Regions from separate parts of the Thalassobaculum salexigens DSM 19539 genome, predicted to be linked through region 2. Evidence: predicted binding sites of a transcription regulator. Region 2 holds the regulator's gene; the other holds the start of a gene.
What was found. Region 2 encodes HrcA, which represses chaperone genes, less so after heat shock. Its sites were predicted from a motif close to GTTAGCACTCNCCNNNGGNGAGTGCTAAC; they were not measured.

Region 1: G578_RS0114460 (co-chaperone GroES) is a predicted target of HrcA. The motif match lies at 2,764-2,792, and genes of this name have one in related genera.

What each region holds. Positions count from the first base shown of each region.
Region 1 covers NZ_KE384093.1:2,143,295-2,158,026, reverse strand. The annotation lists gene dat (D-amino-acid transaminase) at 1-222, shown strand, start outside; gene G578_RS0114475 (HAD family hydrolase) at 219-872, shown strand; gene hfq (RNA chaperone Hfq) at 979-1,230, shown strand; gene hflX (GTPase HflX) at 1,402-2,724, shown strand; gene G578_RS0114460 (co-chaperone GroES) at 2,831-3,118, shown strand; gene groL (chaperonin GroEL) at 3,211-4,875, shown strand; gene G578_RS0114450 (inositol monophosphatase family protein) at 4,951-5,787, shown strand; gene G578_RS0114445 (periplasmic heavy metal sensor) at 6,098-6,592, opposite strand; gene G578_RS26450 (hypothetical protein) at 6,649-7,119, opposite strand; gene G578_RS26445 (RNA polymerase sigma factor) at 7,116-7,688, opposite strand; gene G578_RS0114430 (EF-hand domain-containing protein) at 7,730-8,182, opposite strand; gene kce (3,5-dioxohexanoate:acetyl-CoA acetone transferase) at 8,354-9,289, shown strand; gene G578_RS0114420 (shikimate dehydrogenase family protein) at 9,304-10,119, shown strand; gene G578_RS0114415 (ATP-grasp domain-containing protein) at 10,281-11,240, shown strand; gene G578_RS0114410 (GcrA family cell cycle regulator) at 11,588-11,992, shown strand; gene G578_RS0114405 (ACT domain-containing protein) at 12,083-12,418, opposite strand; gene argC (N-acetyl-gamma-glutamyl-phosphate reductase) at 12,441-13,409, opposite strand; gene G578_RS0114395 (SDR family NAD(P)-dependent oxidoreductase) at 13,651-14,406, opposite strand; gene mazG (nucleoside triphosphate pyrophosphohydrolase) at 14,467-14,732, opposite strand, start outside.
Region 2 covers NZ_KE384095.1:448,098-462,829, forward strand. The annotation lists gene G578_RS0122505 (penicillin-binding protein activator) at 1-152, shown strand, start outside; gene hemW (radical SAM family heme chaperone HemW) at 159-1,403, opposite strand; gene rdgB (RdgB/HAM1 family non-canonical purine NTP pyrophosphatase) at 1,381-2,004, opposite strand; gene rph (ribonuclease PH) at 2,018-2,782, opposite strand; gene hrcA (heat-inducible transcriptional repressor HrcA) at 2,954-4,033, shown strand; gene grpE (nucleotide exchange factor GrpE) at 4,344-5,015, shown strand; gene G578_RS0122535 (DUF1848 domain-containing protein) at 5,201-6,097, opposite strand; gene dnaK (molecular chaperone DnaK) at 6,252-8,189, shown strand; gene dnaJ (molecular chaperone DnaJ) at 8,329-9,471, shown strand; gene G578_RS28815 (PadR family transcriptional regulator) at 9,681-10,214, opposite strand; gene dapB (4-hydroxy-tetrahydrodipicolinate reductase) at 10,371-11,168, shown strand; gene G578_RS27775 (DUF2244 domain-containing protein) at 11,174-11,701, opposite strand; gene nth (endonuclease III) at 11,807-12,445, shown strand; gene G578_RS0122570 (hypothetical protein) at 12,478-12,807, opposite strand; gene G578_RS28820 (bactofilin family protein) at 12,950-13,396, opposite strand; gene G578_RS0122580 (EI24 domain-containing protein) at 13,687-14,361, opposite strand; gene G578_RS0122585 (adenosine kinase) at 14,565-14,732, shown strand, end outside.

The DNA of each region.
Region 1 (14,732 bases), on a different contig from region 2:
AAGCTGGCCGAGCGCCAGGGCCTGAAATACGTCGAGCGGGCGTTCTCGGTGGACGAGGCCAAGAAGGCGCGAGAGGCCTTCGCGTCATCGGCGACCGCCTTCGTCACCCCGGTCACCCAGATCGACGACGTGGTCATCGGCAACGGCAAGGCCGGCACCCTGTCGCGCGGCCTGCGCGACAGCTACATGGAATACGCCGCCGGCGAAGGGGCCACCGCGTGAAGCGACTGCCGCGTCCCGACGCGGTCCTGTTCGACTGGGACTCCACCCTGGTGGACAACTGGGGTGGCATCACCCGCGCGCTGTCCGCCACCTTCACCGAGTACGGCCTGGATCCCTGGGACGAGGTGCAGGTGCGGGCCAACGCCAAGCTCTCGATGCGCGACAGCTTTCCCAAGCTGTTCGGCGAGCGCTGGGAGGATGCGTCGAAGAAGTTCTACGAGAGCTTCGCCTCGGTCCATCTGGAGACCCTGCGGCCGCTGCCCGGCGCGGTCGAGTTGCTCGACGCCCTGGCCGCCGAGGGCATCCCCATGGGCGTGGTCAGCAACAAGTCGGGGACCTACCTGCGCCTGGAGACCGCGCATCTCGGCTGGGACAGGTATTTCCACCGGATCCTCGGCTCGCACGACGCGCCGAAGGACAAGCCGGCGGCCGATCCGATTCACATGGCGTTGGAGGGCACGGGTGTCGCGGCCGGTCCCAGCGTGTGGTTCGTGGGCGACAGCGCGGTCGATCTCGCCAGCGCCCATGCCGCCGGATGCGTGCCGGTGCTGGTGCATCCGGAGGTTCCGCACCCCGAGGATCTGAGCGACTGTCCGCCCGCAATGCAGCTTTTTGACTGTTATGGGCTTCTTGGCGCGCTACGCGGTTGAGTCGCAACGATTTCACGGTATATCTTTGCAACTGATCTCGCATCTGCGAAAGAGGTGGTGCCACCGCCCGCGCGGACGAGCCGATTGAGGAGCGAAGGAAAAAACCATGGCCGCAGAAAAGAGCCAGAGCGTCCAAGATGTCTTTCTCAACAAGATCCGTAAGGACAAGACGCCCGTCACCGTGTTCCTCGTGAACGGTGTCAAACTCCAGGGTATCGTCACGTGGTTCGACAATTTCTGTCTGCTGCTGCGCCGCGACGCCCATTCCCAGCTCGTCTACAAGCACGCGGTGTCGACCATCATGCCGCAGCATCCGGTCAGCCTGTTCGAGCCCGGCGAGGACAGCGGCGACAGCTGACCGGCATGACCCGGTACGGGTCAGAACGGTCCTCGCGTCGTCCCGGACTTGATCCGGGGGCCGGTCATCCACATGTTGGAGCGCTGGATGGGACTCCCACGCGCTCCAGCACACGGCTGATCTTGGCCCCGCCACAGAACCGGGGAAAGAGTGAGGTGAGGTGGGCCCCGCATGGAGGAACCCGCCTTGGGTAAGACCCGCGCCATCGTGCTGCATCCGCGCCTGCCGTCGAAGGACGAGGACACGCCCGGTGTCCGCGATCCCGAGGCACGCCTGGAGGAAGCCGTCGGCCTCACCGCGGCGATCGACCTTGAGACCGTCCACAGCGAGGTGCTGACCGTGAACCGGCCGCGCCCGAGCACCCTGTTCGGCGGCGGCCAGATCGAGCGGTTCCAGGCGCTGGCAGAGGCGATGGAGGTCGAGGTCATCGTCATCGACCACGCCCTGACCCCGGGACAGCAGCGCAATCTGGAGAAGGGGCTGAACGTCAAGGTCATCGACCGCACCCAGCTCATCCTCGAGATCTTCGGTGCCCGCGCCCGCACCCATGAGGGCCGCCTCCAGGTCGAGCTCGCCTCGCTGACCTTCCAGCGCTCCCGGCTGGTGCGGTCCTGGACCCACCTGGAGCGCCAGCGCGGCGGCGCCGGCTTCCTCGGCGGTCCCGGCGAGCGGCAGCTCGAACTCGACCGCCGGCTGATCGGCGACCGCATCACCCGCATCAAGCGCGAGCTGGAGGAGGTCAAGCGGACCCGCGAGCTGCACCGCGAGGCGCGCCGCCGGGTGCCGTTCCCGATCGTGGCCCTGGTCGGCTACACCAACGCCGGCAAATCCACGCTGTTCAACAAGCTGTCGGGCGCCTCGGTGATGGCGCAGGACCTGCTGTTCGCCACCCTGGACCCGACCATGCGCCGGATCGACCTGCCGGGCGGGCGCACGGTGATCGTGTCCGACACGGTCGGCTTCATCTCCGACCTGCCGACCCACCTGGTGGCCGCCTTCCGCGCCACCCTGGAGGAGGTGACCGAGGCCGATCTGGTGCTGCATGTGCGCGACATCTCCCATGTGGATACCGAGGCGCAGAAGCGCGACGTGCTGGCGGTGCTCGAGGATCTGGGGATCGACGAGACCACCCGGCCGGGCCGCATGCTCGACGTGCTGAACAAAATCGACCGGCTGCCCGAGGAGCGCCGCATCACCCTGCGCAACGAGGTTGCACGGTCGAACGGCGAGACGGTCTGCGTCTCCGCGGTGACCGGAGAGGGGATCGGCGACCTGATCGCGGCGATCGACGGCTTCCTGTCCGCCGACCACCGGGTCGTCACCCTGCATGTGGACTATGCCGACGGCGAGATCACCGCCTGGCTGCACAGCCACGGCGACATCATCGAGCGGGTGGACGACGACACCGGCTCCAAGATCACCGTCGGGCTCGATCCCAGCACCCTCGCGCGGGCCGAAAAGCGCTTCGGAGAGCGGTTTCAGCGCCTCGATTGAGGCCGAACGGTTGACAGAAATAGGTTAAGTCGCCATACCCCTGGCACTCATTCACGGCGAGTGCTAACACCCGCCGTTTTCATTGCCGAGCCATGGAGGAAGCCCCATGAAATTCCGTCCGCTGCATGACCGCGTTGTCGTTGAGCCGCTGGTGAGTGACACCAAGACCGCCGGCGGGATCATCATTCCCGACACGGCCAAGGAAAAGCCGATGCAGGGCAAGGTCGTGGCCGTCGGCGCCGGTGCGCGCGACGAGTCCGGCAAGGTCGTGTCGCTCGACGTGAAGAAGGGCGACACCGTCCTGTACGGCAAGTGGTCCGGCACCGAGGTGAAGATCGACGGCAAGGACGTGTTGATCATGAAGGAGTCGGACATCATGGGTGTGGTTGGCTGAACCGGCTGCGGCTGAACAGGCTGCGGCCGATCCGCCGCGTCCGACCCAACCGATCCTGCCGCCAACCGGCAAACGAACTACGGAGATAGAAAATGGCTGCTAAGGACGTGAAGTTTGACGTCGATGCCCGCGACCGCCTGCTCAAGGGCGTGGACACGCTGGCCAACGCCGTCAAGGTGACCCTCGGCCCGAAGGGCCGCAACGTGGTGCTGGACAAGTCGTTCGGCGCCCCGCGCATCACCAAGGACGGCGTCACCGTCGCCAAGGACATCGAGCTCAAAGACAAGTTCGAGAACATGGGCGCGCAGATGGTGCGCGAAGTGGCCTCGAAGACCTCCGATCTTGCCGGTGACGGCACGACGACCGCCACTGTGCTGGCCCAGGCCATCGTCCGCGAGGGCGTGCGCGCCGTCGCCGCCGGCCTGAACCCGATGGACCTGAAGCGCGGCATCGACATGGCCGTCACCGCCGTCATCAAGGACGTCGAGGCCAACTCCAAGAAGATCAAGTCGTCCAGCGAAGTCGCTCAGGTCGGCACGATCTCCGCCAATGGCGACGCCGATGTCGGCAAGCTGCTGGCCGAGGCGATGGACAAGGTCGGCCAGGAAGGCGTGATCACCGTCGAGGAAGCCAAGTCGCTGCACACCGAGCTCGACGTCGTCGAGGGCATGCAGTTCGACCGCGGTTATCTGTCGCCGTACTTCGTGACCAACGCCGACAAGATGATCTGCGAGCTGGAAAACCCGCTGATCCTGATCCACGAGAAGAAGCTGTCCAGCCTGCAGCCGATGCTGCCGCTGCTGGAGCAGGTGGCCCGCTCGTCCCGTCCGTTCCTGATCATCGCCGAGGATGTCGAGGGCGAGGCCCTGGCGACCCTGGTGGTGAACAAGCTGCGCGGCGGCCTGAAGGTCGCGGCGGTGAAGGCCCCGGGCTTCGGCGATCGCCGCAAGGCCATGCTGGAGGACATCGCCGTCCTGACCGGCGGCACCGTGGTGTCCGAGGATGTCGGCATCAACCTTGAGACCGTCGACATCAAGATGCTCGGCACCGCCAAGAGCGTGACCCTGACCAAGGACGAGACCACGGTCGTCGACGGCGCCGGCAAGAAGAAGGACATCCAGGCCCGCGTCAGCCAGATCAAGGCGCAGGTCGAGGAGACCACCTCCGACTACGACAAGGAAAAGCTCCAGGAGCGTCTGGCGAAGCTGGTCGGCGGCGTGGCGGTTCTGCGCGTCGGCGGTGCGACCGAGATCGAGGTGAAGGAGCGCAAGGATCGCGTCGACGACGCGATGCACGCGACCCGCGCCGCGGTCCAGGAAGGCATCGTCGCCGGCGGCGGCACCGCGTTGCTCTACGGCACCCGTGCCCTGGACAAGCTGAAATACGCCAATGACGACCAGCGTATGGGCATCGACATCGTGCGCCGCGCCCTGCAGGCCCCGTGCCGGCAGATCGCCGAGAATGCCGGTGCCGACGGGTCGGTCGTTGTCGGCAAGCTGCTCGAGCAGAAGTCGGTGACCTTCGGCTACAACGCCGCCACCGACACCTACGAGGACCTGATCAAGGCCGGTGTCATCGACCCGACCAAGGTGGTGCGCACCGCGCTGCAGGACGCCGCGTCCATCGCCGGTCTGCTGATCACCACCGAGGCCATGGTCGCCGAGAAGCCGGAGCCCGCGGGCGCCGGTGGTGGCGGCGGCATGCCCGACATGGGTGGCATGGGCGGAATGGGTGGCATGGGCGGCATGGACTTCTGAGCCAGCCGCACTCGTGTTAGGGAAGGGCCGGGCCGTGTGTCCGGCCCTTTCTCGTTCCTACGGAGCTAATCGCCGATGACATCCGTCGACCTCGACCGGCTGGCCGCCACCCTTACCGAGGTGGCCGAGGCGGAGATCCTGCCGCGCTGGCGCAACCTGGACGACGGCGACATCCGCGAGAAGACCGGTCCGACCGACCTGGTCACCGTCGCCGACGAGGCGGCCGAGCGCCGGCTGGTCGAGCTGCTGCCGGATCTCTATCCCGGCTCCATCGTGATCGGCGAGGAGTCGGTGGAGCGGGACCGCTCGCTGCTGGGGCTGATCGACGGCGACGCGCCGGTGTGGATCGTCGATCCGGTCGACGGCACCAAGAACTTCGCCGAGGGCAAGGACCGCTTCTGCGTCATGGTGGCGCTCACCCATCGCGGCGAGATCCTGGCGTCGGCCATCCACCAGCCGGTGGAGAAGCGCACCGCCGTCGCCGCCAAGGGCGAGGGCGCCTGGATGCTGGGCGAGGCCGGACGCGAGCGCCTGCGCGTGGCCCCGGCGGCCGGGATCGACGCGATGGAGGGCTCCTTCAACTTCCGCTTCTTCCCCGAGGAGGTGCGTCCGGGCATCCGCGAACGCGCCAACGCGGTGCTGGGCGACCGGCACCACCGCCGCGGCTGTGCCGGCTACGACTACATCCAGCTCGCCACCGGCCGGTGGCACTACGCGGTGTACTGGAAGAAGATGCCCTGGGACCACGCCCCGGGTCTGCTGATCCACGGCGAGGCGGGCGGCTATTCCGCCTGTGTCGACGGCACCCCGTACCGGCCGGGGCAGCTCGGCGGCGGCATCATCGCCGCGGCCGACGAGGCCGGGTGGCGGGCGCTGCGGGATCAGGTGGTGGGGCCGGTTCCGACGGTGTGAGCGCGCGATCCTTCTCACCGTCATCCCGGCCGACCCCCGGGTCGAGCCCGGGGCTCACCGGGATGACGTCTGGGACGGGCGTAACGACTGTCGTCCCTCTTCCGGGCGTGGAGTCGCTTGTGGCCCGGCTTTCCCCTTGTCGCCCGCATTCCCCGATCTTCCCGAACTCCCCGACCCAAGGCCGGGGAGTGAATGAGAGAGATGGAGGGAGGATCGAACGGTCTTTGTCAGCGACAGAGTCGATGATGGCCGTCGGTGTTTTGGCCCCATCCTGAAGCAGCCCCGCTCAGGGCCGAGCCGTGCCGAAGCCTCAGTCGCTGGGCGGCGGCGGGCCCTTGTGCCGGTCGGCCCAGGCGCGGGCGCGCTCGGCGAAGGCGTGGCGCTGTTCCGGGGTCATCGAGGTCACCACGTCGGTAATCGCGGCGTGCACCGCCGTCTCCATCCGGTCCCTGGCCGCCCGCATCCGGCCCAGTGCCGCCTCGTAATCGGCGCGCACGAACGGATCGGCCGACAGCGTGTCGGCGACGGCGCTGCGCGCCGCGTCGGCGTCCCGGCGCAGCGGGTCGATGGTCGTCTCGTGCCGCTGCCAGACCGTGCGCACCGTGTCGATCCCGTCCTCGCCGACCATACGGCGCAGCCAGCGCGGGCCCGGCCCGTCCGGCGGCGGCGGGCCGGCGAAATGGCCCGGACCGCCCCGCCCGCCCCAGCCGTGATCGACCCAGCGGCCGATGGCGAGGCCGCCGATGAACAGGTTCACGCCCAGGGAAGCGAGGAGGAGGAGGATCAGCCAGCGGGTGCGTGTCATGTCGGATCTCGGGTCAGGTCAGGCTTGCAGGGGTCGGGCATAGGATCGGGCAAGGGTCAGAACGTGTCCTGGGTGGCGAAGCCCACCGCCGAGGCGGCGGCCAGGGAATAGGTGTCGGTATCGCCGGTCGCCTGGGTCACGACCGCCGTCGTCGTGCTCTGGAAGCCGGGCAGGGGCAGCTCGGGGTTGGCCGCACCGATGACGATGCCGAGCACGGCGGCGGCGGCGAGGCCGGCGGCCGGGCGCCACAGGCCAACCCAGCCGGCGATCAGCGCCAGCAGCGGGTTGCCGCGCTCCGGAATGTCCTTCAGCGCCACCCGCAGGGCGGGGTTCGGCTGCGGCACCGGCAGGGCGTCGAGCATCATGTCCAAGTGGCGCGCCTCGTCGGCGGCGCGGGCCAGATCCCGGTCGCCGGACAACAGCGCCACCGCCGCCTCGCGCTCGGCATCCGGCCAGCGGGCGGGATCGCCGCCATAGGCCTCAACCAGCGCCAGGACCCGGGCCTTGGTGATGTTGCTCTGTGTCATCGGGCTTCTCCCAACAATTCGGCGCGCTGATCGGCGAGGGCCTGGCGCAATGTCCGGCGGCCCCGGGCCAGCAGGGATTCCAGCGCCTCGACCGAGATGTCGAGGGCGGCGGAGGCGTCGGCCCCGGAGAGGCCTTCGTAATGGACCAGCACGATGGCGGCGCGCTGGCGTTCGGGCAGGGCGTCCAGGGCGGTGCGCACCTTGTCGGCGGTCGCCGCGTCGTGGAGCCCGCGATCGGGGGCGGGGCCGCTGTCGATCAGGGTGACGTCCTCCGGATCCACGGTCGGCTTGAGGCGGCGCAGCCGATCCAGCGCGGCGTTGCGGGCGACCCGGTAGAGCCAGGTGGAGACCCGCGCCTGGGGCGTCCAGTCGCCGGCCTTGCGCCAGAGAGAGAGATAGGTGTCCTGCACCACGTCCTCCGCGGTCGCCCGGTCGCCCAGCATGCGCTGGGCAAAGCCGAGCAGGCGGTCCGCATGGCGGTCCACCAGCAGGCGGAAGGCGGCCGAATCGCCGTCGGCGACCCGCGGCATGAGCGCCGCATCCGGGTCCTCCTGGCTTCGATCCGTCAAGCTGCCGCCTCCCGTGCTGGCTCCAGGTCCGTACGCCGACCTTAGTGCTTCGGGCCGTGATGGCCCTTGGCCGCCTTCATCTCCTCGAGCGAGACGGCGCCGTCGCCGTTGGTGTCGAGCTTCATCATCCGCTCGCCGCGCATCGGCATCTCCTCGGCGCTGAGCTGACCGTCGCCGTCCTTGTCGAGCTTGGCGATCATACGCCCGAACCGCTCCTGGCGCTGCTCGGCGCGCGCGGCGTCCATCTCCTCCAGGCTGAGCTTGCCGTCGCCATTGGCGTCGGCGGCGGCGAAGCGGGCGGCGTGGAAGGACTCGATCTCGGCGGTGGTGATCTTACCGTCCTTGTCGGCGTCCATCTGCTGGAAGCGCATCTCCATGTACTCGGCGCGCTTGCCGTCCTTGGGGCCGTCGCCATGGGCGATGGCAAGCGAGGGGACGATCACCGCCGTGCCGAGAGCGGCGGCGAGGGCGAGGGCCTTGATCCGGGTGGTCATCTTCGATGTCTCCGTGAGGGGGGCTGATTTGGGGATCAGGTGGCCACCTGTACTTCCCTCAACGGGGGCTGCCGGTAATTCCGTCGCACAGTGTTTACAGGCCTTTGACGGCCCGCCGCGAACCGCTACCGTAGCGCGCGAAAACGAGAAGCCGGTCAGACGGAGGAAACCATGGCGGCGAAGCAGAACAAGGTGATCATCACGTGTGCGGTGACCGGGTCGATCCACACCCCGAGCATGAGCCCGCACCTGCCGATCACCGCCGACGAGGTCGCCCAGCAGGCCATCGACGCGGCCGAGGCCGGCGCCTCCATCCTGCACCTGCACGCCCGCAATCCCGACGGCAGCCCGACCCCGGACCCCAAGGCGTTCATGGAGTTCCTGCCGCGCATCAAGCAGAACTCCGACGCGGTGGTGAACATCACCACCGGCGGCGGTCACGGCATGTCCCTGGAGGAGCGTCTGGCGGCGGCCGTGGCGGCCAGCCCGGAGATGACCTCGCTGAACATGGGCTCGATGAATTTCGGCCTGTTCCCGATCCTGGATAAGATGAAGGACTTCCAGCACGAGTGGGAGCCGAAGTTCCTGGAGAACAGCCGCGACTTCATTTTCCGGAACACCTTCAAGGATATCGAGTACGTCCTTAAGGAGCTGGGCGAAGGCCACGGCGTGAAGTTCGAGTACGAGTGCTACGATGTCGGCCACCTGTACAACCTGGCCCACTTCCTCGACCGCGGCCTGGTGAAGCCGCCGCTCTTCGTGCAGACGATCTTCGGCATCCTGGGCGGTATCGGCGCCGATCCGGAGAACCTGATGTTCATGAAGCGCACCGCCGACAAGCTGTTCGGCGACCAGTACAACTGGTCGGTCCTGGCGGCCGGGCGGCATCAGATGAACTTCACCACCATGGCGGCGATCAACGGCGGCAACGTCCGCGTCGGCCTGGAGGACAGCCTGTTCATCGGCAAGGGCAAGATGGCCAAGTCGAACGCCGAGCAGGTCGCCAAGATCCGCCGCATCATCGAGGAGTTGAGCCTCGAAGTCGCCTCCCCGACGGAAGCCCGCGAGATGCTGGCGCTCAAGGGCGGCGACATGGTGAACTTCTGACCGGCTGAGCGCGGATGCCGACCCTCAACATCACGGGCAAGACGGCCGTCTACGGCATTCTTGCCCACCCCACCGACCATGTGCGCGCGCCGCAGGTGTTCAACGCGGCCTATGAGGCGGCGGGGATCGACGCAGTGCTGGTGCCGCTCGACGTCACGCCGGAAGACCTGGCCACCGTCGTCGCCGCGCTGAAGGTCACCCGCAACTTCCACGGCCTCACCGTCACGGTGCCGCATAAGGTGGCGATGGCCGAGCTGTGCGACGAACTCGCCCCCGGCGGCGAGCGGGTCGGCTCGGTCAACGCCATCCGCTTCACCGAGGACGGCCGCATGCTGGGCGACAACTTCGACGGCAAGGGCTACGTCACCGGGATGCGGAAGGCCGGCTTCGACTTCGCCGGCAAGAAGGTCCTGCAGCTCGGCGCCGGCGGGGCGGGGATGTCGATCGCCTTCTCCGTGGCCGAGGCCGGGGCGGCGGAGATCGCCATCGCCAACCGCACGGTGTCCAAGGCCGAGGCCCTGGGCCGCCGCGTACAGGCGGCCTTCCCGGGCACGACGGTCTCCGGCGTGGCGGCGGATGCGGATCCGGCGGGCTATGACGTGGTGATCAACACCACCTCGCTCGGCCTGCACGACGGCGACGCGCTGCCGGTCGATGTGGACAGGCTGTCGCCCGGCACGGCGGTCAGCGAGATCATCATGACCCCGGTTCATACCGAGCTGCTGAAACGCGCGGAGGCCAAGGGCCATCCGATCTATTTCGGCAAGCCGATGCTCGACGAGCAGATCAGGCTGATCGGCGCCTTCATGGGCTGTCCGCTGCCCGATTGAGGGCGAGAAACCGGCCCTCGACCAGGAAGGCAAATTAATTAGCGCCCGGGAGGCATCTCACCGCTTCCCGGCTTTCCGGTTCCGAGCGGTTGCGACCTCTTGGCAGTCTCCCATCTCTTTGCGAGCCCGACCGGGCGCCAGAGGACCAGGGAGAGCCCGTGATGACCGATCAGCCCATTCATGTGATCCACGAGAACCCGGAATGGCTGCCGCCCTTCGCCCGGGCCTTCGAGGCGCGCGGCGAGGCCTTCGTCGATCTGGACCTGTCCGACGGCGCCATCGACCTCGCGGCCGAGCCGCCGGCGGGCCTGTTCTACAACCGCATGAGCGCGTCGGCCCATACCCGCGGCCACCGCTACTCGCCGGAGTACGCCTCAGCCGTCATCGCCTGGCTGGAGGCCCATGGCCGGCCGGTGATCAACGGCTCGGGTGCCATCTCCCTGGAGGTCAACAAGGCGGCCCAGCTCGCCCAGCTCAAGCGCGCCGGCGTGCCGGTGCCGCGCACCGTCGCCGTCCTGGGCGACGCCAAGGTGGCCGAGGCCGCCAAGCTGTGGGGCGAGGGGCCGGTCATCGTGAAGCCGAATCGGGGCGGCAAGGGCCTCGGCATCCAGCTCTTCGAGGATGCGCGCGAGGTGGTCGAGCGCGCCGCCGCCGGCACCCTGCAGGGCTCCATCGACGGCATCACCCTGCTGCAGGACTACATCGCCACCGCCGACGGCAGCGTCACCCGGGCCGAGTTCATCGGCGGCAAACTGTTCTACGCCGTGCGCATCGACACCGGCGGCACCTTCGAGCTGTGCCCGGCCGATGTCTGCGCGCCGGAAGAGGCGGAAGCCACCGGCGGCCCGGTCTTCACCGTCGTGGAGAACGCGGTGGAGCCCGCCTTCCAGGCGTCCATCGAGCGGTTCCTGGCCGACGGCGGCATCGACATCGCCGGGGTGGAGTTCGCCCGCGACGCCCAGGGGCGGCCCTTCGTCTACGACGTGAACACCAACACCAACTACAATCCGGACGCCGAGGCGGCGGCCAGCGTGTCGGCGCCCCAGGCCCTGGTCGACTACCTGATCCGCGAGCGCAACCGCCGCCTGGCCGCGCCGAAGGTGGCAGCCGGCCGGGGCTGAGCTAAGCCGGCCTGGTGCAAGCCGGTCTCGCGACCGGAAATCCGCATCCTTCCAGTGCGTTACAACCCGATCGCCCGGATTTCCGCTCCGGGCGATTCGCGAATCGTGCTATAGGAATCCCGCCCCGATTCCTTCCCGGAGTCGCTCGGCCGCCGGGGCAGGGACATCAACGAGTCGCGGCGAATCAACAATTTCTTGTGTTATCCACAGCAATTTACGCCAGATCTGGTGAACGCGCTTGTCGGGTGACCCCAGATCACGTAGCCTCTTGCCAGTTAGCCACTAGATGTGGGTGAAACGAGTCGAATGCGACCGTTCGCCCTGGACCGGCCGGCAAGGAGGCAGAAATGGGCGACAATTCGCAGAGCGTGTGGACCGACGACCGCCTGGAACAGCTCAAGGCGCTGTGGGGCGAGGGGCTGTCGATCACGCAGATCGGCCTGAAACTCGGAGTGTCGCGCAACGCGGTGGTCGGCAAGGTGCACCGCATGGGCCTGCCGAAGCGCCAGTCGCCGATCGTGCGCAGCGCCAATCCGAAGCTCGACGACCGCCCGATCCAGCGCCGCCGCGCCGTACCGCTGACCCTGGAGCAGTGGGACCGCAACACCTGCTCCTGGCCGATCGGCGACCCGAAGACCGACAATTTCAGCTTCTGCGGCTCCACCGTCGAGCCGGGCCGGCCGTACTGCTCGCAGCACTGCGCCGTCGCCTATACCTCGGTGCGCGAGAAGGACAAGAGCAGCGCCGCCTGATCCCCGGTCGTTCCAGGGCAGGCAGACGCATCCTTGCGGCCCTTCCTTCCGGTGACGGGAGGAGGGCCGTTCGCGTTTGAGCGGCGGCCGTCAGGGCCGCACGAAGACCAGGAAGAACACCGCGCCCGAGACCATGTGCAGCGGCTGCAGCATCAGCACCGGGTAGGGCAGACGGCCGGTCAGCCGGCGCACCGCCGGAATGCCGTAGAACACCGCCGCCGACAGGGCGGAGACGGCAATGGCCACGATGGGAAACCCCAGCAGGTAGACGATCAGGTACCCCACGGCCGAATTGCCGCCGAACCGCCCCTCCAGGAACACCGGGGCGATCTGCGCCAGCATCAGCACGAGAACGACGGCCAGGAACAGGACCAGCGAACGCCAGAAGGCGGCGTAGATCGGGTCCTGGCCGTCATTGACCCACATGGAAGACCCCTTCAGGCGGCGGTCAGGCCGCGGCGGATGCCTCGATCCCCGCATCCTCGGGCATGCCGAGCAGCAGGTTCATGTTCTGGACGGCGGCGCCGGACGCGCCCTTGCCCAGATTGTCGAGACGCGCGGTGATCACCGCCCGGCCGGTCTCCTCGTCGCTGAAGACGAAGATCTCCAGCATGTTGGTGCCGTTCAGCGCCTGCGGGTCCAGTTCCTTCAGCCCCTCGGCCTCGCCCAGCGGGGCGACGCGCACGAAGCGGGTGTCGGCATACTGGGACAGCAGGATCTCGTGGGCGGCGGCGGCGGTCGGCCCGCTCTCCACCGACCACAGGGCCAGCGGCACGCTCACCAGCATGCCCTGAGCGTACCGGGCGACCGACGGCTGGAAGATCGGCGGATGGCCGAGCCCGGTCCAGCGGGTGATCTCCGGCACGTGCTTGTGGTTCAGGGTCAGGCCGTAGTTCCAGAACGGATCCGGCTTGTACCCCGCCTCGCCCTCGGCCTCGTACCGGGCGATCAGGGCCTTTCCGCCGCCGGTGTAGCCCGAGACCGCGTTGACGGTGACCGGATAGTCGACCGGCAGCAGGCGGGCGGCGACCAGCGGCGCCAGAATGGCGATGGCGCCGGTCGAGTAGCATCCGGGATTGGAGATCCGGTCGGCGCCGATCACCGCCTCGAGCTGGCCGGCCCGGAACTCGGGAAAGCCGTAGACCCAGCCGTCGGCCGTGCGGTGGGCGGTGGAGGCGTCGATCAGCTTGACGTCCGCTCCCTCCGCCAGGGCGGCCGCCTCGCGGGCGGCGTCGTCGGGCAGGCACAGGATGGCCACGTCGGCGGCATGCAGCGCGTCGCGCCGGGCCTTGGCGTCCTTGCGCTCGGCGCCGCTCAGGGAGATCAGCTCGATGTCACGACGGGCAAGCAGGCGCTCGCGGATCTGCAGACCCGTCGTACCCGCTTCGCCGTCGATGAACACCCGTGCCGATCCCATGATCGCCTCCTTATGTTTGGGGAGGCGCACCATACAGGAAAGCCGGGGGGAAGCGGTAGGGGCGTTCGCCGCCGCGCGCTCGGGTCGTTAACGGTGTCCGCCGGCTGGTTCCGGCCGATCTCCGGATGTGGTTCAGGGCTTTGTCGCGCACCCGAACCGGGTCCCGGTCGATCCCCGGATCAGGTCCGGGGGCGGGCCGGGACCCTGACACCAACGGCTGCGACCCTGCCGGGCGCGTCGGCTACTTCAGCCCCTTCACCACGTTGAACGGCGAGAAGGCCTGGGCGCCGGCCATGATCTCGATGCGGTTGACGTTGATGTTCTTCGGCCGCGTCGCCGTCCAGAAAACCGCGTCGGCCACGTCCTCCGGGCGGATCGGGTCGACGTCGTTATAGACGGCCGCCGCCTTGTCCTTGTCGCCCTTGAAGCGAACCTCGGAGAACTCGGTCTCCGCCAGGCCCGGCTCCACGTCGGTGACGTGGATGTTCTTGCCGACCAGATCGGCGCGCAGGTTCAGCGAGAACTGTCGCACGAAGGCCTTGGTGGCGCCGTAGACGTTGCCGCCCGGATAGGGCCAGTTGCCGGCGATGGAGCCGATATTGACCACGTGGCCGTAGCCGTTCTCCACCATCTGCGGCAGGATCGCCCGGGTGCAGTACATCAGGCCCTTGATGTTGGTGTCGACCATCAGGTCCCAGTCGGCCAGGTCGACCTGATCGGCGCCCTCGAGCCCGACCGCCAGGCCGGCATTGTTGACCAGCACGTCGATCGGCGAGAACGCGGCGGGCAGGGCGTCCACCGCCGCCAGCACCGCGTCCTTGTCGCGCACGTCGAGCACGATGCTGTGGGACGGGTTCTTCAGTTCCTTCTTCAGCGCCTCCAGGCGCTCGCCGCGTCGGCCGGAGATCACGGTCTGCCAGCCCTCGGCGTCGAACCGCTTGGCGGTCGCCTTGCCGAAGCCGCTGGTCGCCCCGGTGATGAATACCGTCTTCGCCATTTTCATCCTCCTTTTCGTATTCGATATCTGTGTCTTGTGAGGGATCGTTCAACCGATATGTCAGCGTTTCTCGCGCTGTTTGGCGCGCTGCCAGTGGCGTTCCATCTCGTCCAGCCCGACGCTCTGGATCGGGGTGCCCTCGGCGGCCAGCCCGTCCTCCATGAAGCGGAATCGCCGCTCGAACTTGGCGTTGCAGCGGCGCAGCGCGGTTTCCGGATCGATGTCCAGCCGCCGGGCCAGGTTGACCACGGTGAACAGCAGGTCGCCGACCTCGTCCTCGATGCGCGCCGGATCGTCGCTGTCGGCCCCGGTGACCTCGGCCCGCA
Region 2 (14,732 bases):
CCCAGCCGTCGGGCTTCAACGGGGCCGACGGGCTGTTCCGCCTGCTGATCGACGGGACCAACCAGCGCGGCCTCGCCGTCCTGCGGCTGACCGCCAACGGGTTCGAGCGGGTGGACCCGGCGCCGACCAGCTTCTCGGCGGCGATCAACTGAGCCGGCCTACCGGCCCGTCAGCGGCCGGGCGTGCTGCAACAGGCGTGCGGTGACCGCGTCCAGACGGGCGCGGCCGGCGGCGGTGGCGCGGATATCGGCGCCCGCGGTCTCCAGGAATCCGGCGGCGACCAGGCCCTCCAGCGCCGGGGCCTCGAACAGGTCGGCGGGCGCGGCGCCGAACAGGTGGCGACACCGGTCCTCGGTCAGCCCTTCGTCGATGCGCAGGCCCATCAGCACCGCTTCCATCAGCGCCTCGTCCCGCGGGATCGGCGCATCGTCGACCAGGGCATGACCCTCCCGGGCCACCCGGTCCAGCCAGATCGTCGGCGCCCGGTGAGTGCGGGTCGCGGTCTTCGCCGCGCCGCGCCGTCCGTCCGACAGCCGGCCATGGGCGCCGGGTCCGATGCCGAGATAGTCCTGATAGCGCCAGTAGACGAGATTGTGCCGGCATTCATGGCCGGGGCGGGCGTGGTTGGACACCTCGTAGGCCGGCAGGCCCGCCCGGCCTAGGATTTCCTGGGTCGCCTCATACAGGTCGGCCGCCCCGTCGTCGTCCGGGAGGGCGAACTCGCCGCGGGCGTGGCGGGCGTAGAACGGCGTCGTCGGCTCGATGGTGAGCTGATAGAGCGACAGGTGCACCGGCTCCAGGGCGATCGCCCGCTCCAGTTCCCGCAGCCAGCCGGCCAGGTCCTGCTCTGGCCGGGCATAGATCAGGTCGAAGGAGACGGTGTCGAACTGCGCCCGTACGGCATCCAGGGCGGCCAGCGCCTCCGCCGCCGAGTGCTCCCGTCCCAGAAAGCGCAGCGACGCGTCGTCCAGGGCCTGCACCCCGAGCGAGACCCGGGTGATCCCGGCCTGCCGGAACGCCGCCATCTTCGCCGCCTCCACCGAGGTGGGGTTGGCCTCCAGGGTGATCTCGATGTCGTTGTTGAAGCGGAACAGCCGCCGCGCCGCCTCCAGCACGTCGGCGACGGTTTCCGGCTCCATCAGCGACGGGGTGCCGCCGCCGAAGAAGATGCTGACCAGCCGCCGGGTGCCGTCCGCCGCGCCGCCGACCCGGGGCGCCAGGGTTTCCAGCTCGCGCACCAGGAGGTTGCGCCACAGGGCGTGATCGACGCTGTCCGAGACATGGCTGTTGAAGTCGCAATAGGGGCACTTGGCCCGGCAGAACGGCCAGTGGACATAGAGTCCGAGCGGGTCCGACGCCGCCGCCGCCCGAGCGGTGGGGTCAGTCGCCAGCAGGGCCGCCATCGAAGCACCGCGCCACGAGCTGGGCGAAGGCGTCCGCCCGGTGGCTGACCGAATGTTTCCAGTCGGCATCGCCCTCGCCGAAGGTCTTGGTGTCGCCGTCGGGCACGAACATGGGATCGTAGCCGAAGCCCTTGTCGCCGCGCGGCGGCCACACGGCGGTGCCGTGCACGAAGCCCTCCACGCTTTCGCAATGGCCGTCGGGCCAGGCGAGGGTCAGCGCGCAGGTGAACCAGGCCCGGTCGTCGTCCGAGCCGCTCTCCGCCATCTTCCGGTGGACCAGCTCCATGGCGACCGAGAAGTCCTTGGACGGTCCGGCCCAGCGGGCGGAGTAGATCCCCGGATCGCCGTCCAGAGCCGCGACGCAGAACCCGGAATCGTCGGCCAGCGCCGGTTTTCCGGAGGCCGTGGCCGCCGCCAGCGCCTTCAGTTCGGCATTCGCAACGAAAGTGGTGCCCGTCTCCTCCGGCTCCGGCAGGCCGAGCTCGCCGGCGGAGACCACGCTCATGCCATAGGGCGCCAGCAGCTCGCCGATCTCCCGCACCTTGCCGGGATTATGGCTGGCGAGGACCAGGGTCTCGCCGGCCAGCTTGCGGGGCGCCATGGCGTCGGTCTCCTCAGCCCACGGCCGCGAGCTGCAGGGAGGCGAGCTCGTCGGTGCCCTTGCGGGCGAGGCGCAGCAGTTCCATGAACGCCGCCTCCGAGAACGGATCGCCCTCGGCCGTGGCCTGGACCTCGACCAGTCCGCCGCCGGCGGTCAGCACGAAATTGGCGTCGGCGTCGCAGTCGCTGTCCTCGGCATAGTCGAGATCCAGCACCGGCACACCCTTGTAGATGCCGCAGGAGATCGCGGCCACGCGGTCGACCAGCGGATCGCTCTTCACCGCGCCGAAGCGCTTCAGGGTGGCGATCGCCTGGTGCAGGGCGACCCAGGATCCGGTGATCGCCGCGGTGCGGGTGCCGCCATCGGCCTGCAGCACGTCGCAGTCGATCCGGATCTGGCGCTCGCCCAGGGCGGCGAGGTCGGTGACGGCGCGCAGGGAGCGGCCGATCAGGCGCTGGATCTCTTGGGTACGACCCGACTGCTTGCCGCGGGCGGCCTCGCGGTCGGTGCGGGTATGGGTGGAGCGCGGCAGCATGCCGTATTCGGCGGTGACCCAGCCCTTGCCGCCGCCCTTCAGCCACGGCGGGACCCGCTCTTCCACGGTGGCGGTGCACAGCACGTGAGTGTCGCCGAACCGGGCGAGGCAGGAGCCTTCGGCATGCTTGGCGAAGCCGGGTTCCAGGACCACCTTGCGCAGTTCGTCGACGGCGCGGCCGGAGGGCCGGGAGCCCGCCGGGGTCTGGCCGGCGTTCTGGCCGGAGGTCGGGGCGGATGCCATGGGGTCGCCTTTCGTTGCGGATGGCTCTGGTCGAAATCTGCGCGGAAGCTAGCGATCCCGACCCCCGGCGTCCAGTCTCGCGGACCGCTGCGGGCGGACCGGCGGAGGCGGTGGCGACACACGTTGACCGGCCGCATAGCGCTTCCTAGATTTTGCGCTACGATGGCAGCTATGCACAAAGAACCCTTTGACGGCACGTCGATGCCGTCCACCGCCCTGGCGCAACTCAACGAGCGGTCGCGCCGGATCCTCATGCACGTGGTCGATGCCTATGTGGAGACGGGGGAACCGGTGGGCTCGCGCACCCTGTCGCGTAAGCAGGGCCTGGTGCTGTCGCCGGCGACAATTCGCAACGTCATGGCCGATCTGGAGGAGGCGGGACTGCTGTTCTCGCCCCATACCTCCGCCGGGCGCCTGCCGACCGACGCGGGCCTGCGCATGTTCGTCGACGGCCTGCTGGAGATCGGCGGCGATCTCGGGCCGGAGGAACGGGAGAGCATCGACGGACAGTGCGCCGCCGCGGGCCGCAGTGTGGCGGAGATGCTGGAGGAGGCGTCCTCCGCTCTGGCCGGGCTGACCCGCTGCGCCGGCCTCGTCGTCTCGCCGAAGAATGAAGGTTCGCTGCGCCATATCGAGTTCGTGCCGCTCGGCAACCAGCGCGCCCTGGTGGTGCTGGTCAGCGAAACCGGCCTGGTGGAGAACCGGGTGGTGGAGCTGCCCGCCGGCCTGCCGCCCTCGGCCCTGGTGGAGGCGACCAACTACCTGAACACCCGGCTCAGCGGTCGCACGCTCAGCGAGGCGATGGCGCGGATCGAGGAGGAGATCGTCCAGCGCAAGGCCGAGCTTGACGACCTGACCTCCCGCGTCGTGCAGGCCGGGCTGGCTACCTGGGGCGGGGGGCCGGGTGCCTCCACCCTGATCCTGCGCGGCCAGTCGGCCCTGCTGCACGACGTGACCGCCCTGGAGGACCTGGAGCGGATCCGCGGGCTGTTCGAGCAGCTCGAGGAGAAGGAGAGCACCCTGCGCCTGCTCGACGCCACCGGGGCCGCCGACGGGGTGCAGATCTTCATCGGCGCCGAGAATCAGCTGTTCCGCAACACCGGCTGCTCGATGATCATCGCGCCGTACCACGATCAGAAACGTTCGGTCGTGGGCGCCATCGGTGTGATCGGCCCGACCCGGATGAACTACGCCCGCATCATCCCGATGGTCGACTACACCTCCAAGCTGATCAGCCGGCTGCTGGGCTAGAGCAGATCGTGCGGTGACGGGATCACTTCGCGATCCCATCGGCGTGCCTGATTCTGCTCTATCTTATTGGTTCAGAGACAAATTCACCGACCGTATTGAATCGCTCCGTGATTCAATACGGTCGGATTTGGTTCTAGGAAATCCGGGACGCCGCACCGGGCCGACGCCGAGGGATCCGCCGACGCTCGGGGGTGATTTGCGGCGATTCGGGTTTTCATCGACGCACAGGCGCCTTACATAGCGGACGTCACGACAGTCTCCGATCCACGGACGTGCCGCATTTTCAACCGCAGGACCACGAGTAGCGATCATGGCGAACGACCAGAACAAGCCCGCCGGCCCGCAACCCGTCAACGATCAGCAGGCGCCGGGCGAAGCCCCGTACGATCAGGCGGCCGAGGCGTCGCTTGCCGAGAGCCTGGGCCTGTCGGAAGAAGGCCTGATCGACACGGACGGCGGCCAGACCGATGCCCGCGACGTGCGGATCGCCGAGCTCGAGGAGCAGGTCGCCCATCTCAAGGACCAGGCACTGCGGGCCCTGGCCGATGCGGAGAACCTGCGCCGGCGCACCGAGCGCGAGAAGGAGCAGTGGCGCAAGTTCGCGTCGGCCGACCTGGCCAAGGATCTGCTGAACGCCGTCGACAACCTGCGCCGTGCGCTGGACTCCGCCCCGGCGGACCGGGATTCCCTCGACGACGCGGTGAAGAACGTCATCGTCGGCGTGGAGATGACCGAGAAGGAGGTTCTGAACGCCTTCGACAAGCACAAGATCGTGCGGATCAACCCACTCGGCGAGAAGTTCGACTACAACCTGCATCAGGCGATGTTCGAGGTCGAGGATCCGAGCAAGGCGCCGGGCACGGTGGTTCAGGTTCTCGCGCCGGGCTACGTGCTGCACGATCGGCTGCTGCGCGCCGCCATGGTCGGCGTCGCCAAGGGTGGCAAGCCGGACGACCACGAGCGGGTCGATACCACGGCGTGAGGCTGGGGGTGCTCGAGCGCCCCTCTCTCTACCTTCTACCCTCCAAAAAGCACGCCCCGGATTTATGCCGGGGCCCATCCGTCTGCACGCGCGGACGCCATGAATCAGGCGCCAGGACTTGGAACAGCGGGCGAGTAGGCCCCGGCATAAATCCGGGGAGTGGCGCTGTAGTAAAGTGTCATGAGCTAGGTTTTGGTCCTTCCATCCGGCGGGAACAGGAACTCGCTGTCCGGATCATGTGCCCGCATCTTGCGCTTGGCGGTTTCCGGCCGGCCGACCGCGTAGCAGTAGAGACAGCCGTGCGGGCACGTGTCGTAGGCGCCGATATCGCGGGATTCCGCGCAGGCGCAGCCCGGCCGGTTGCCCTTCTCCCGTCCTCCGATCTCCCGGTCCGCGATCCCGGACAGCCGGGTCACGTCGATGCAGGCGGCCGGGGCCAGTCCGGGCGAGAGCAGGTCCGGCTGGGCGCAAAGGGTGGGACGGATGCCCCGCTCGGCGGCGATCTCCGCCAGACGGGCCAGCAGCGCGCGCTTCTCTTCGGCCTCCGGATCCCGCCAGGCGATGCCGGCCTCCCGTTCCAGCCGGCGCAGGTTGGCGCCGGTCTTGCGGTAGATCGTGGCGAAGGACAGCACGACCTCGTCGACCGCGCCGGCCAGGTCCTGCGCCAGCGCGGCAAAGGTCCGCGCGTGGAAATCGGGCGGCGTAAGATCGGTGATCAGCACCGGATCGTAGCGCCAGACCACGGTCCGCGGCCCGAAATGCCGGGCCATCTCGCGGATCTGCGCCACCGCCCGGCCGGTATCGATCACCGACCGCTCCAGAGCCCGCGGATAGCCGGTGACGGTCACCTGCACCATGAACGGCCGCCGCTGTGTCGCCAGCGTTTCCAGCGTGTCGAGGAACGGTTCGGCGTTGCGGGTCCAGAACACGAAGGCCTCGGCGGCCTCCGGGTCGAGCCCCACGGTGAAGGGTTTGCCGCCATAGGGGTTCGTGACCCGGGCGAAGCCGGCGGCCAGCCGGTTGCGGAACCAGGAACCGTAGAAGGCGGGGATGTCGGTCTTGTAGCTGGCGGAGACGATCATGGTAAACGCCAACTTGGGCCGAGAATCAGGCTCCGGCAACGCTTGCGTCGGCGATTGGCCCCACTATATACGGTTCAATCCTGAAATTGTCCCCGATGGGGGCGCCGACGGCGCTTTCGAGGCCAACGGCGCCTGCCGCTGAAGAGAGGATCGCATGAGCAAGGTTATCGGTATTGATCTCGGCACGACGAACTCGTGCGTCGCCGTCATGGACGGCTCGACTTCCAAGGTCATCGAAAACGCCGAGGGCGCGCGCACCACGCCCTCCATGGTCGCCTTCGCCGAAGGTGGCGAGCGGCTGGTCGGCCAGGCTGCCAAGCGCCAGGCCGTGACCAATCCGGAAAAGACGCTGTTCGCGATCAAGCGCCTGCTGGGCCGCCGCGCGGACGACGCCGCGTCGAAGAAATTCAACGAGCTCGTCCCCTACAAGGTCGTCGCCGGCGACAATGGCGACGCGTGGGTCGAGATCGACGGCAACAAGTACAGCCCGGCGCAGATCTCCGCGATGATCCTCGGCAAGCTGAAGGAGGACGCGGAGACTTATCTGGGCGAGAGCGTGACCCAGGCGGTCATCACCGTCCCGGCCTACTTCAACGACGCCCAGCGTCAGGCCACCAAGGACGCCGGCAAGATCGCCGGTCTCGAAGTCCTGCGCATCATCAACGAGCCGACCGCCGCCTCCCTGGCCTACGGCCTGGACAAGAAGTCGACGGGCACCATCGCGGTCTATGACCTCGGCGGCGGTACCTTCGACGTGTCCGTGCTGGAGATCGGCGACGGCGTGTTCGAGGTGAAGTCGACCAACGGCGACACGTTCCTCGGCGGCGAGGATTTCGACCAGCGGGTGATCGACTATCTGGCCGACGAGTTCAAGAAGGAGAACGGGATCGACCTGCGCTCCGACCGCCTGGCGCTGCAGCGTCTGAAGGAGGCGGCCGAGAAGGCGAAGATCGAGCTGTCCTCCTCGCAGCAGACCGAGGTCAACCTGCCGTTCATCACGGCCGACCAGTCCGGTCCGAAGCACCTGAACATCAAGGTCACCCGCGCCAAGCTGGAAGCCCTGGTGGACGACCTGGTGCAGCGCACGATCGCGCCGTGCAAGGCCGCGCTGAAGGATGCCGGCCTGTCCGCCGGCGAGATCGACGAGGTGATCCTGGTCGGCGGCATGACCCGCATGCCGAAGATCATCGAGACGGTGAAGAGCTTCTTCGGCAAGGACCCGAACCGCGGCGTGAACCCGGACGAGGTCGTCGCGTCCGGCGCGGCGATCCAGGCCGGCGTGCTGAAGGGCGAGGTCAAGGACGTCCTGCTGCTCGACGTGACCCCGCTGTCCCTGGGCATCGAGACCCTGGGCGGCGTGTTCACCCGACTGATCGACCGCAACACGACGATCCCGACCAAGAAGAGCCAGACCTTCTCGACCGCCGAGGACAACCAGACCGCGGTGACGATCCGGGTGTTCCAGGGCGAACGCGAGATGGCGGCCGACAACAAGATGCTCGGCCAGTTCGACCTTGTCGGCATCCCGCCGGCACCGCGCGGCGTGCCGCAGGTCGAGGTGACCTTCGACATCGACGCCAACGGCATCGTCAACGTCTCGGCCAAGGACAAGGCCACCGGTAAGGAGCAGCAGATCCGCATCCAGGCGTCGGGCGGTCTGTCCGACAGCGACATCGAGCAGATGATCAAGGACGCCGAGACGAATGCCGCCGGTGACAAGAAGCGCCGCGAGCTGATCGAGGCGCGCAACCAGGCGGACAACGCCATCCACGCCACGGAGAAGACCCTCGCCGACTTCGGCGACAAGGTCGATCCGGCGGACAAGTCGGCGGTGGAGTCGGACCTCGCGGCGCTCAAGACCGCGATGGACGGTGACGACGTCGAGGACATCCAGGCCAAGCTTCAGGCGCTGCAGCAGTCGTCGATGAAGCTGGGCGAGGCGATGTACAAGGCCCAGCAGGAGGCCGGTGCCGCCGAGGGCGGTGCCGAGACCGGTTCCGGCGGTCAGTCGGACTCCTCCGCCGGAGCCGACGATGTGGTCGACGCCGACTTCGAGGAAGTCGACGACCAGGATCGCAACAAGTCGGCCTGATCCCGATCAGGTGAAAACGCGTGGCCCGGCATCATCCCTTGGCGGATCGATGCCGGGCGCCGCGGTCCGCTCGGACCGGGGCTTTTCAGCGACACGCGCAACGACGACACTAGCGCGATACCGGGGGCGGTGACGATCGATGGCGAAGCGCGACTATTATGAGGTCCTGGGCGTTGACCGGAACGCCGACAAGGACACCCTGAAGAAGGCGTATCGCAAGCTTGCGATGCAGTTCCATCCCGACCGCAATCACGGTAACGCGGAAGCGGAGCTCAAGTTCAAGGAACTCAACGAGGCCTATGACGTCCTGAAGGACGACGAGAAGAAGGCCGCCTACGATCGTTTCGGTCACGCAGCGTTCGAGGGCGGCGGACCGCGTCCCGGCGGCGGCGGCGGTTTCGAGGGCTTCTCCGGCGGTTTCGCCGACATCTTCGAGGAGATGTTCGGAGACTTCATGGGCGGCGGTGGTGGCAGGCGGGGCGCCAGCCCGGGCCGCGGCGCCGATCTGCGCTACAACATGACGGTCAGCCTGGAGGACGCGTTCAACGGCAGGCAGGCAGAGATCCGCGTGCCGACCTCCGTGACCTGCGACGTCTGCGACGGAGCGGGCGCGGAGAAGGGCTCCAAGCCGATCGCCTGTCCGACCTGCGGCGGTCGCGGCAAGACCCGGACCCAGCAGGGCTTCTTCACCATCGAGCGGACCTGTGCGTCCTGCGGCGGTGTGGGCCAGGTGATCGAGAACCCGTGCAAGGCCTGCAGCGGCGCCGGCCGCCAGCGCAAGGAGAAGACCCTGTCGGTCAACATCCCCGCCGGTGTGGAGGATGGAACCCGCATCCGCCTGCAGGGCGAGGGTGAGGCCGGCATGCGCGGCGCGCCGCCGGGCGACCTCTATCTGTTCCTGAACATCCAGCCGCACCCGCTGTTCCAGCGCGAAGGCGCCGACATTTACTGCAGGGTTCCGCTGGAGATGGTCACCGCCTCCCTGGGTGGCGCGATCGAAGTGCCGACCATCGAGGGCAAGCGGGCCAAGGTCTCCGTCCCTGCCGGCACCCAGACCGGCCGGCAGTTCCGGCTGCGCGGCAAGGGCATGTCCGTCCTGCGCTCGCCGTCGCGCGGCGACATGTATGTCGAGGTGGCGGTCGAGACGCCGGTCAACCTGACCGACCGTCAGCGCGAGCTGCTGGAGGAATTCCAGAAGGACAGCGGCGTGGAGAAGACCAGTCCGCAGAGTCACGGCTTCTTCGACAAGGTGAAGGAGCTGTGGGAGGACCTTCGCGACTAGAGCAAGTCACGATCAGTTGGAAACCTTCTGCTCGTGTGACTGTGCTCTATCTTTGATGGGATAGAGGGCGATTCCCGGTGCAGATCGTTTCGATCTGAACCGATCGCGCTCTCGCATTTCAGGCGTTGCCCCGGGAACTATTCCCCCAATCCACCGGCACTACCCCCAGGGAAACCGCGGGTTTCAGGGGGGTAGTACCGGCTGCACCGTCAGAACCCCCCGGTCTTCTCCCGATTGATGGCGGTGACCATTGCCCGGCCCTCGCGCTCCATGAAGGCGATCGCCGCCCCTGTCATCGCCATGGCATAGCGGATGGTGAAGCGCTGTCCCTCGGTCATCTCGGCACTGGGCAGGCCCCGCAAACGCCGCTGTTCCCTGCGGAGTCCTGCGAGACGCTCGTCCACGACGCGATTGACGTCGTCCATCTCGACCAGATGGGCGAAGAACATGGCGGTGAGGAAGGGAGAGCGCAGAACCTCCTCGCCGGAGGCGGCCGAGACCGACGCCACCAGGGCTTCCCGCCCGATCTCGGTCAGGCGGAAGACCCGCTTCTCCAGGGAGACGTCGCCGGGCCCCACGACCTCGATCTCGCCCCGTGCCACCGCCTTGGCGAGGGCCGGATAGATGGCGCCGAGGCTGGCATGGGCGAAGTGGCCGAACCAGTCCTCCACCGATTTGCGTATGCCGTAGCCGCTGGTGTCCCCGAAGCTGAGAACCCCGAGGCAGAGCGTGCGCACATCCACGATATCTCTCCATTTAACAGGAATATCAAACCGAATTTACCTTTAACACCATATAACTAGAAATGCGATAGCCCGACGTGCTCCCGAGGGCTGACAATGCGATAATAAACCGTATTCTCGGCGGCGCGACGGCCATGAGGGAGAAGAGCGATGGCATTGGCAGTGGGCGTGTTCGGCAGTACCGGACGCATGGGACGGATGGTCACCCGGGCCGTCACCGAGGCCGACGGGATGACCGTCAAGAAAGCCGCCGATCGTGCCGGTAGTGCCCATCTCGGCGTCGATATCGGCGACCTGGCGGGCGTCGGCTCCCTCGGAGTGTCGGTCACCGACGATGTGGACGCCGTCCTGGGCGTCGACGTGGCCATCGACTTCACCCTGCCGGAGGCCACCCTCGCCCATGCGGCGCGCGCGGCCGCCAGCGGCACGCCTCTGGTGATCGGAACCACCGGCCTGACCAACGCGCAGGAGGCCACTCTCGCCGAATACGCCAAAACCACCGCCATCGTCTACGCGCCGAACATGAGTCTGGGCGTCAACCTGCTCCTGGCGGTGGTCGAGCAGGTCTCCGCCGCCCTGGACCAGGCCTGGGACATCGAGATCGTCGAGATGCATCACAACCGCAAGGTCGATGCCCCGTCGGGCACGGCCCTCGGACTCGGCCGGGCCGCCGCCAAGGGGCGGGGCCGCGCGTTCGACGACGTGGCCGTGCTTTCCCGCGAGGGCATGACCGGTCCCCGGGAACAGGGTCAGATCGGATTCGCAACGTTAAGGGGCGGCGACGTGATCGGCGATCACACGGTGATCTTCGCCGGCGCCGGCGAGCGCGTCGAGATCGGCCACAAGGCGAGCGGGCGCGACGTCTTCGCCGCCGGGGCGGTGCGGGCGGCCCGCTGGGTCGCCGGACGTAAGCCGGGGCTCTACACCATGCGTGACGTGCTCGGCATCAGCTGATCGGTTCAATTTGGTTCCGGAATGGAGAGATGGGGCGGCAGGGCCGCGCGGCGCAACCCGTCGCGCAGCACATTTGCCAGCCCGTCCTTCTCCTCCTGGCCGAGGAAGGCGCCGATCTCCAGCCCGCGCCCCCGGGACCGCAGGGTCAGCCGGCTGGCGCGCCGCGGCCGCTGCTCCACATCGATCCGGAGCCAGGCCGAGGGCATGACGTAGCGCCGGCGCCGGCCGCGGGCGTCGATCTTAACGACCTCCAGCGCGTTGCCGGAGAGCCGGATCGTCTCGTAGGCCCGTGCGGCCCGGTAGTTCAGACGAAAGGCGAGATAGATCACCGCCACGTCGAGGCCGAGAAAGCCGACGATCGGCCACGCGCCGAGGAGAAAGAAGACCAAGCCGATGGTGAACGACAGCCCGGCGATCACGCCCATGAGGACGAGGAACCCGTGGGGCGTGAGGGATCGATGCGGATACAGAACGAGATCCAGAACCGGCGTTTCCTCGGGCTCGGACCCCGTCATGGCGATCGGCTGCTCCATGGCCTCACATTAGCGCCGCGGACCGGGGAGCGGTCAATCCGGCATAGCGATGTTGGCGATTGCGGCCCTCTGTCGCGGGGGCTAAACAGGGAGATGGCCCGCGCGATGACCAAAGCCCAGATCGAGACCTTCTTTGCCACGCTCCAGGCGGATAACCCGGAGCCGCAGGGCGAGCTCGACTGGATCAATCCCTTCACCCTGCTGGTCGCCGTCGTCCTGTCGGCGCAGGCGACCGATATCGGCGTCAACAAGGCGACGAAGAAGCTGTTTCCGGTCGCCGACACGCCGGAGAAGATGCTGGTGCTCGGCGAGGCCGGGGTGAAGGAGCACATCAAGACGATCGGATTGTTCAACGCCAAGGCCAAGAACGTCATCGCCCTCTGCGAGCAGCTGATCGAGAAGCACGGCAGCGCGGTCCCGCGCGACCGCGAGGCGCTGGAGGCTCTTCCAGGCGTCGGCCGCAAGACCGCCAACGTGGTCCTGAACATCGCCTTCGGCGAGCCGACCATTGCCGTCGACACCCACCTGTTCCGGGTCGCCAACCGTACGGGTCTGGCGGCGGGGAAGACGCCGCTGGCGGTGGAGAAGGCGCTGTTGAAGAAGGTGCCGCCGGCCTATCTGCGCCATGCGCATCACTGGCTGATCCTGCACGGCCGCTACATCTGCAAGGCGCGCAAGCCGCGATGCCCGGACTGCAAGGTCGCCGCCGTCTGCAATTTCAAGGACAAGACGCTGGCTTCTTGAAGGAACCGGCCCTCTGAGGGAACCGGCCCGGCTCAGCTTTCCGCCTCGACCGTGTGCTGCTTCCAGAGTTCGTCGAGGCAGTCCTGCATGTCGGCCGCGCGCGGACTGTGGATATTGCGGGCCTCCATATGGACCAGAGCCGGCCCGATATCCGAGCGGTACCAGAACAGGTCCATGATGCAGGTGCGGGCCGTGTACTGCCAGACCGTGGCGCCGCCGTCCTGGCGCACGAAGGTCGGCTGGCCGATCAGCCGCGCCACCCCGGTCGGATCCAGCGCGCGGAGCGACCGCTCGTCGCGCAGCGCCACCGGCCGCAGGGCCCTGCCGGTGGTTACCGGGACCGGGGCCGCGCCGCGGGCCACCGGCGTCGCGCCCGGGGCAGCCGCCGTCTTGGGGGCGGGCTGCGTCGTTGCGCATCCGGAAAGGAAAATCGCGGCAGTCAGGCCAGCGGCGGTCAGGGCAAGAGCGCAGGCGCGGCGCCCGGCGACACGGTCCATGCGCGGATTACTCTTCGGTCAGGGGGCTGATATCGCCCTTGATCACACCACCGAGCTCGACTTCCAGCTTGTTGAACCGGACCTTGCCCTCGAGCACGCCGGTGGCCTTCACCGACAGGGTACCGCGGACCGACAGCTCGCCTTCGAAGCGGCCGGCGATGATCGCTTCTTCTATTGTCACCTTGCCCCGGTATAGGCCGGTGTCTGTGACCTCGAGGGATTGGCTGTGCTCCAGGGTCGCCTGGACGGTGCCTTCGACGACGAGGGAGTCGCAGGCCGTGATCTCGCCGGACAGCGAGATGTCCTTGCCGACCAGGAGACGCTTGCTCTCCTCGTTGCCGCGGGGCGCGGTCGGCCGGCGCTGCGGAGCGCCGGGAATGTCGGCGGCGGAGCGTCGGGGAATCTCGGGCACGAAGCCCTGGCCGGGGGTACGCGGGGGGGTCGAAGCGGACATGGCCGAACCTTTCGAGTCGGAAGCGGCGGAGGAGGGGGAGGATGTCGAGGTGTCCGGACGCACGGTGTCGGAGTCCGGCGACCCGGACACGCTGTCCGCGCCTTCAGACTGGCTGCCGATGGGGGTTGATGAGGAGAGATCGTCGGTGTCGGAGCCGGACTCCTTCGATGCGCCCGCATCCATCACCGGTTCGACATTTCCGTCTCGCGGCATTTCGGATGCTCTGCGACGCCGGAACATGGCTTATCTCCTAACTGAGCGCTTTCGGCTAAACGGTTGCCCCACCGGTATTATCGCGGAACGGTTCGGCGCCGCAACCGTTCATGTTCGTGGACCGCAAAAGCGGTTGCCACAACGGGGGTTGTGAGGTTCACCACAGGGATCGTCGACAGCACGGCGATGAGCACCCCGCCGAGAAAAAGCGATCCCTGATTCGCGCGCCGGAACGTCCGCATCGACATCCGGTCCAGGGTCCGCTGACCGACCATCTCGGCGTATTCGCGGCCGAGCAGGTAGCCGTTCAGCCCGTAGAACACGATCAGATTGAGACCCGGCAGCACGAAATACAGCGGCAGGGCGAGGATGTTCAGGCCGATGGACAGGAAGGCGAAGCGCAGTCCGTCGCCGAGCACCTCGCCCATCGGCACGTGGCGCGGGGTCGGCGCGGTCGGATAGTGGGTCGCCATCACCGCGTCGGCCACCCGGTCGGCAAACACGCCGCTGACCAACTGCACGGAGCCGGGAAAGAAGATCAGGGCGAAGATGAAGGTTCCGATGGCGCCCAGCCAGACCAGCAGGCTGTCCAGCCACTCGGTCCCGGTCTGGGCCAGGGCGCTCAGCGCGTAGCCGACGCCGATCGTGAGAACGACGATCAGGGCGAGGCTGGCGCCGATCGACAGGATCAGCACCGACCGCAGGCGGGGATCGCCGAGCTGCCCCAGGGTCAGGGAAATCGATTTGAACATCGCCGTCTCATGTGGCCATCTCATGTGGCTGCGTCGCCCCGCCGCTTGAAACCACGAAGCCGCGCCGTATTCAAGCGCGGCTCGCCCGTGAAGGGTCGATTTCCGCACGGGACCGCCCACGAACCCAATCGCCGGGGTTGATCGGTTCGGTCAGACCACTAGGGTGCTGGCGAGGCCGTTTCCAAGAACTCCTGGAGATCTGAATGACCAAGAGCCTGGATGTCGTCGCCATCGGCAACGCCATCGTCGACGTCATTTCCCGCTGCGACGACGCCTTTCTGGCGACGGAGAAAGTGGAGAAGGGCGCGATGACCCTGATCGACGCCGAGCGTTCGGAATCCCTCTACGCCGCCATGGGGCCGGGCGTGGAG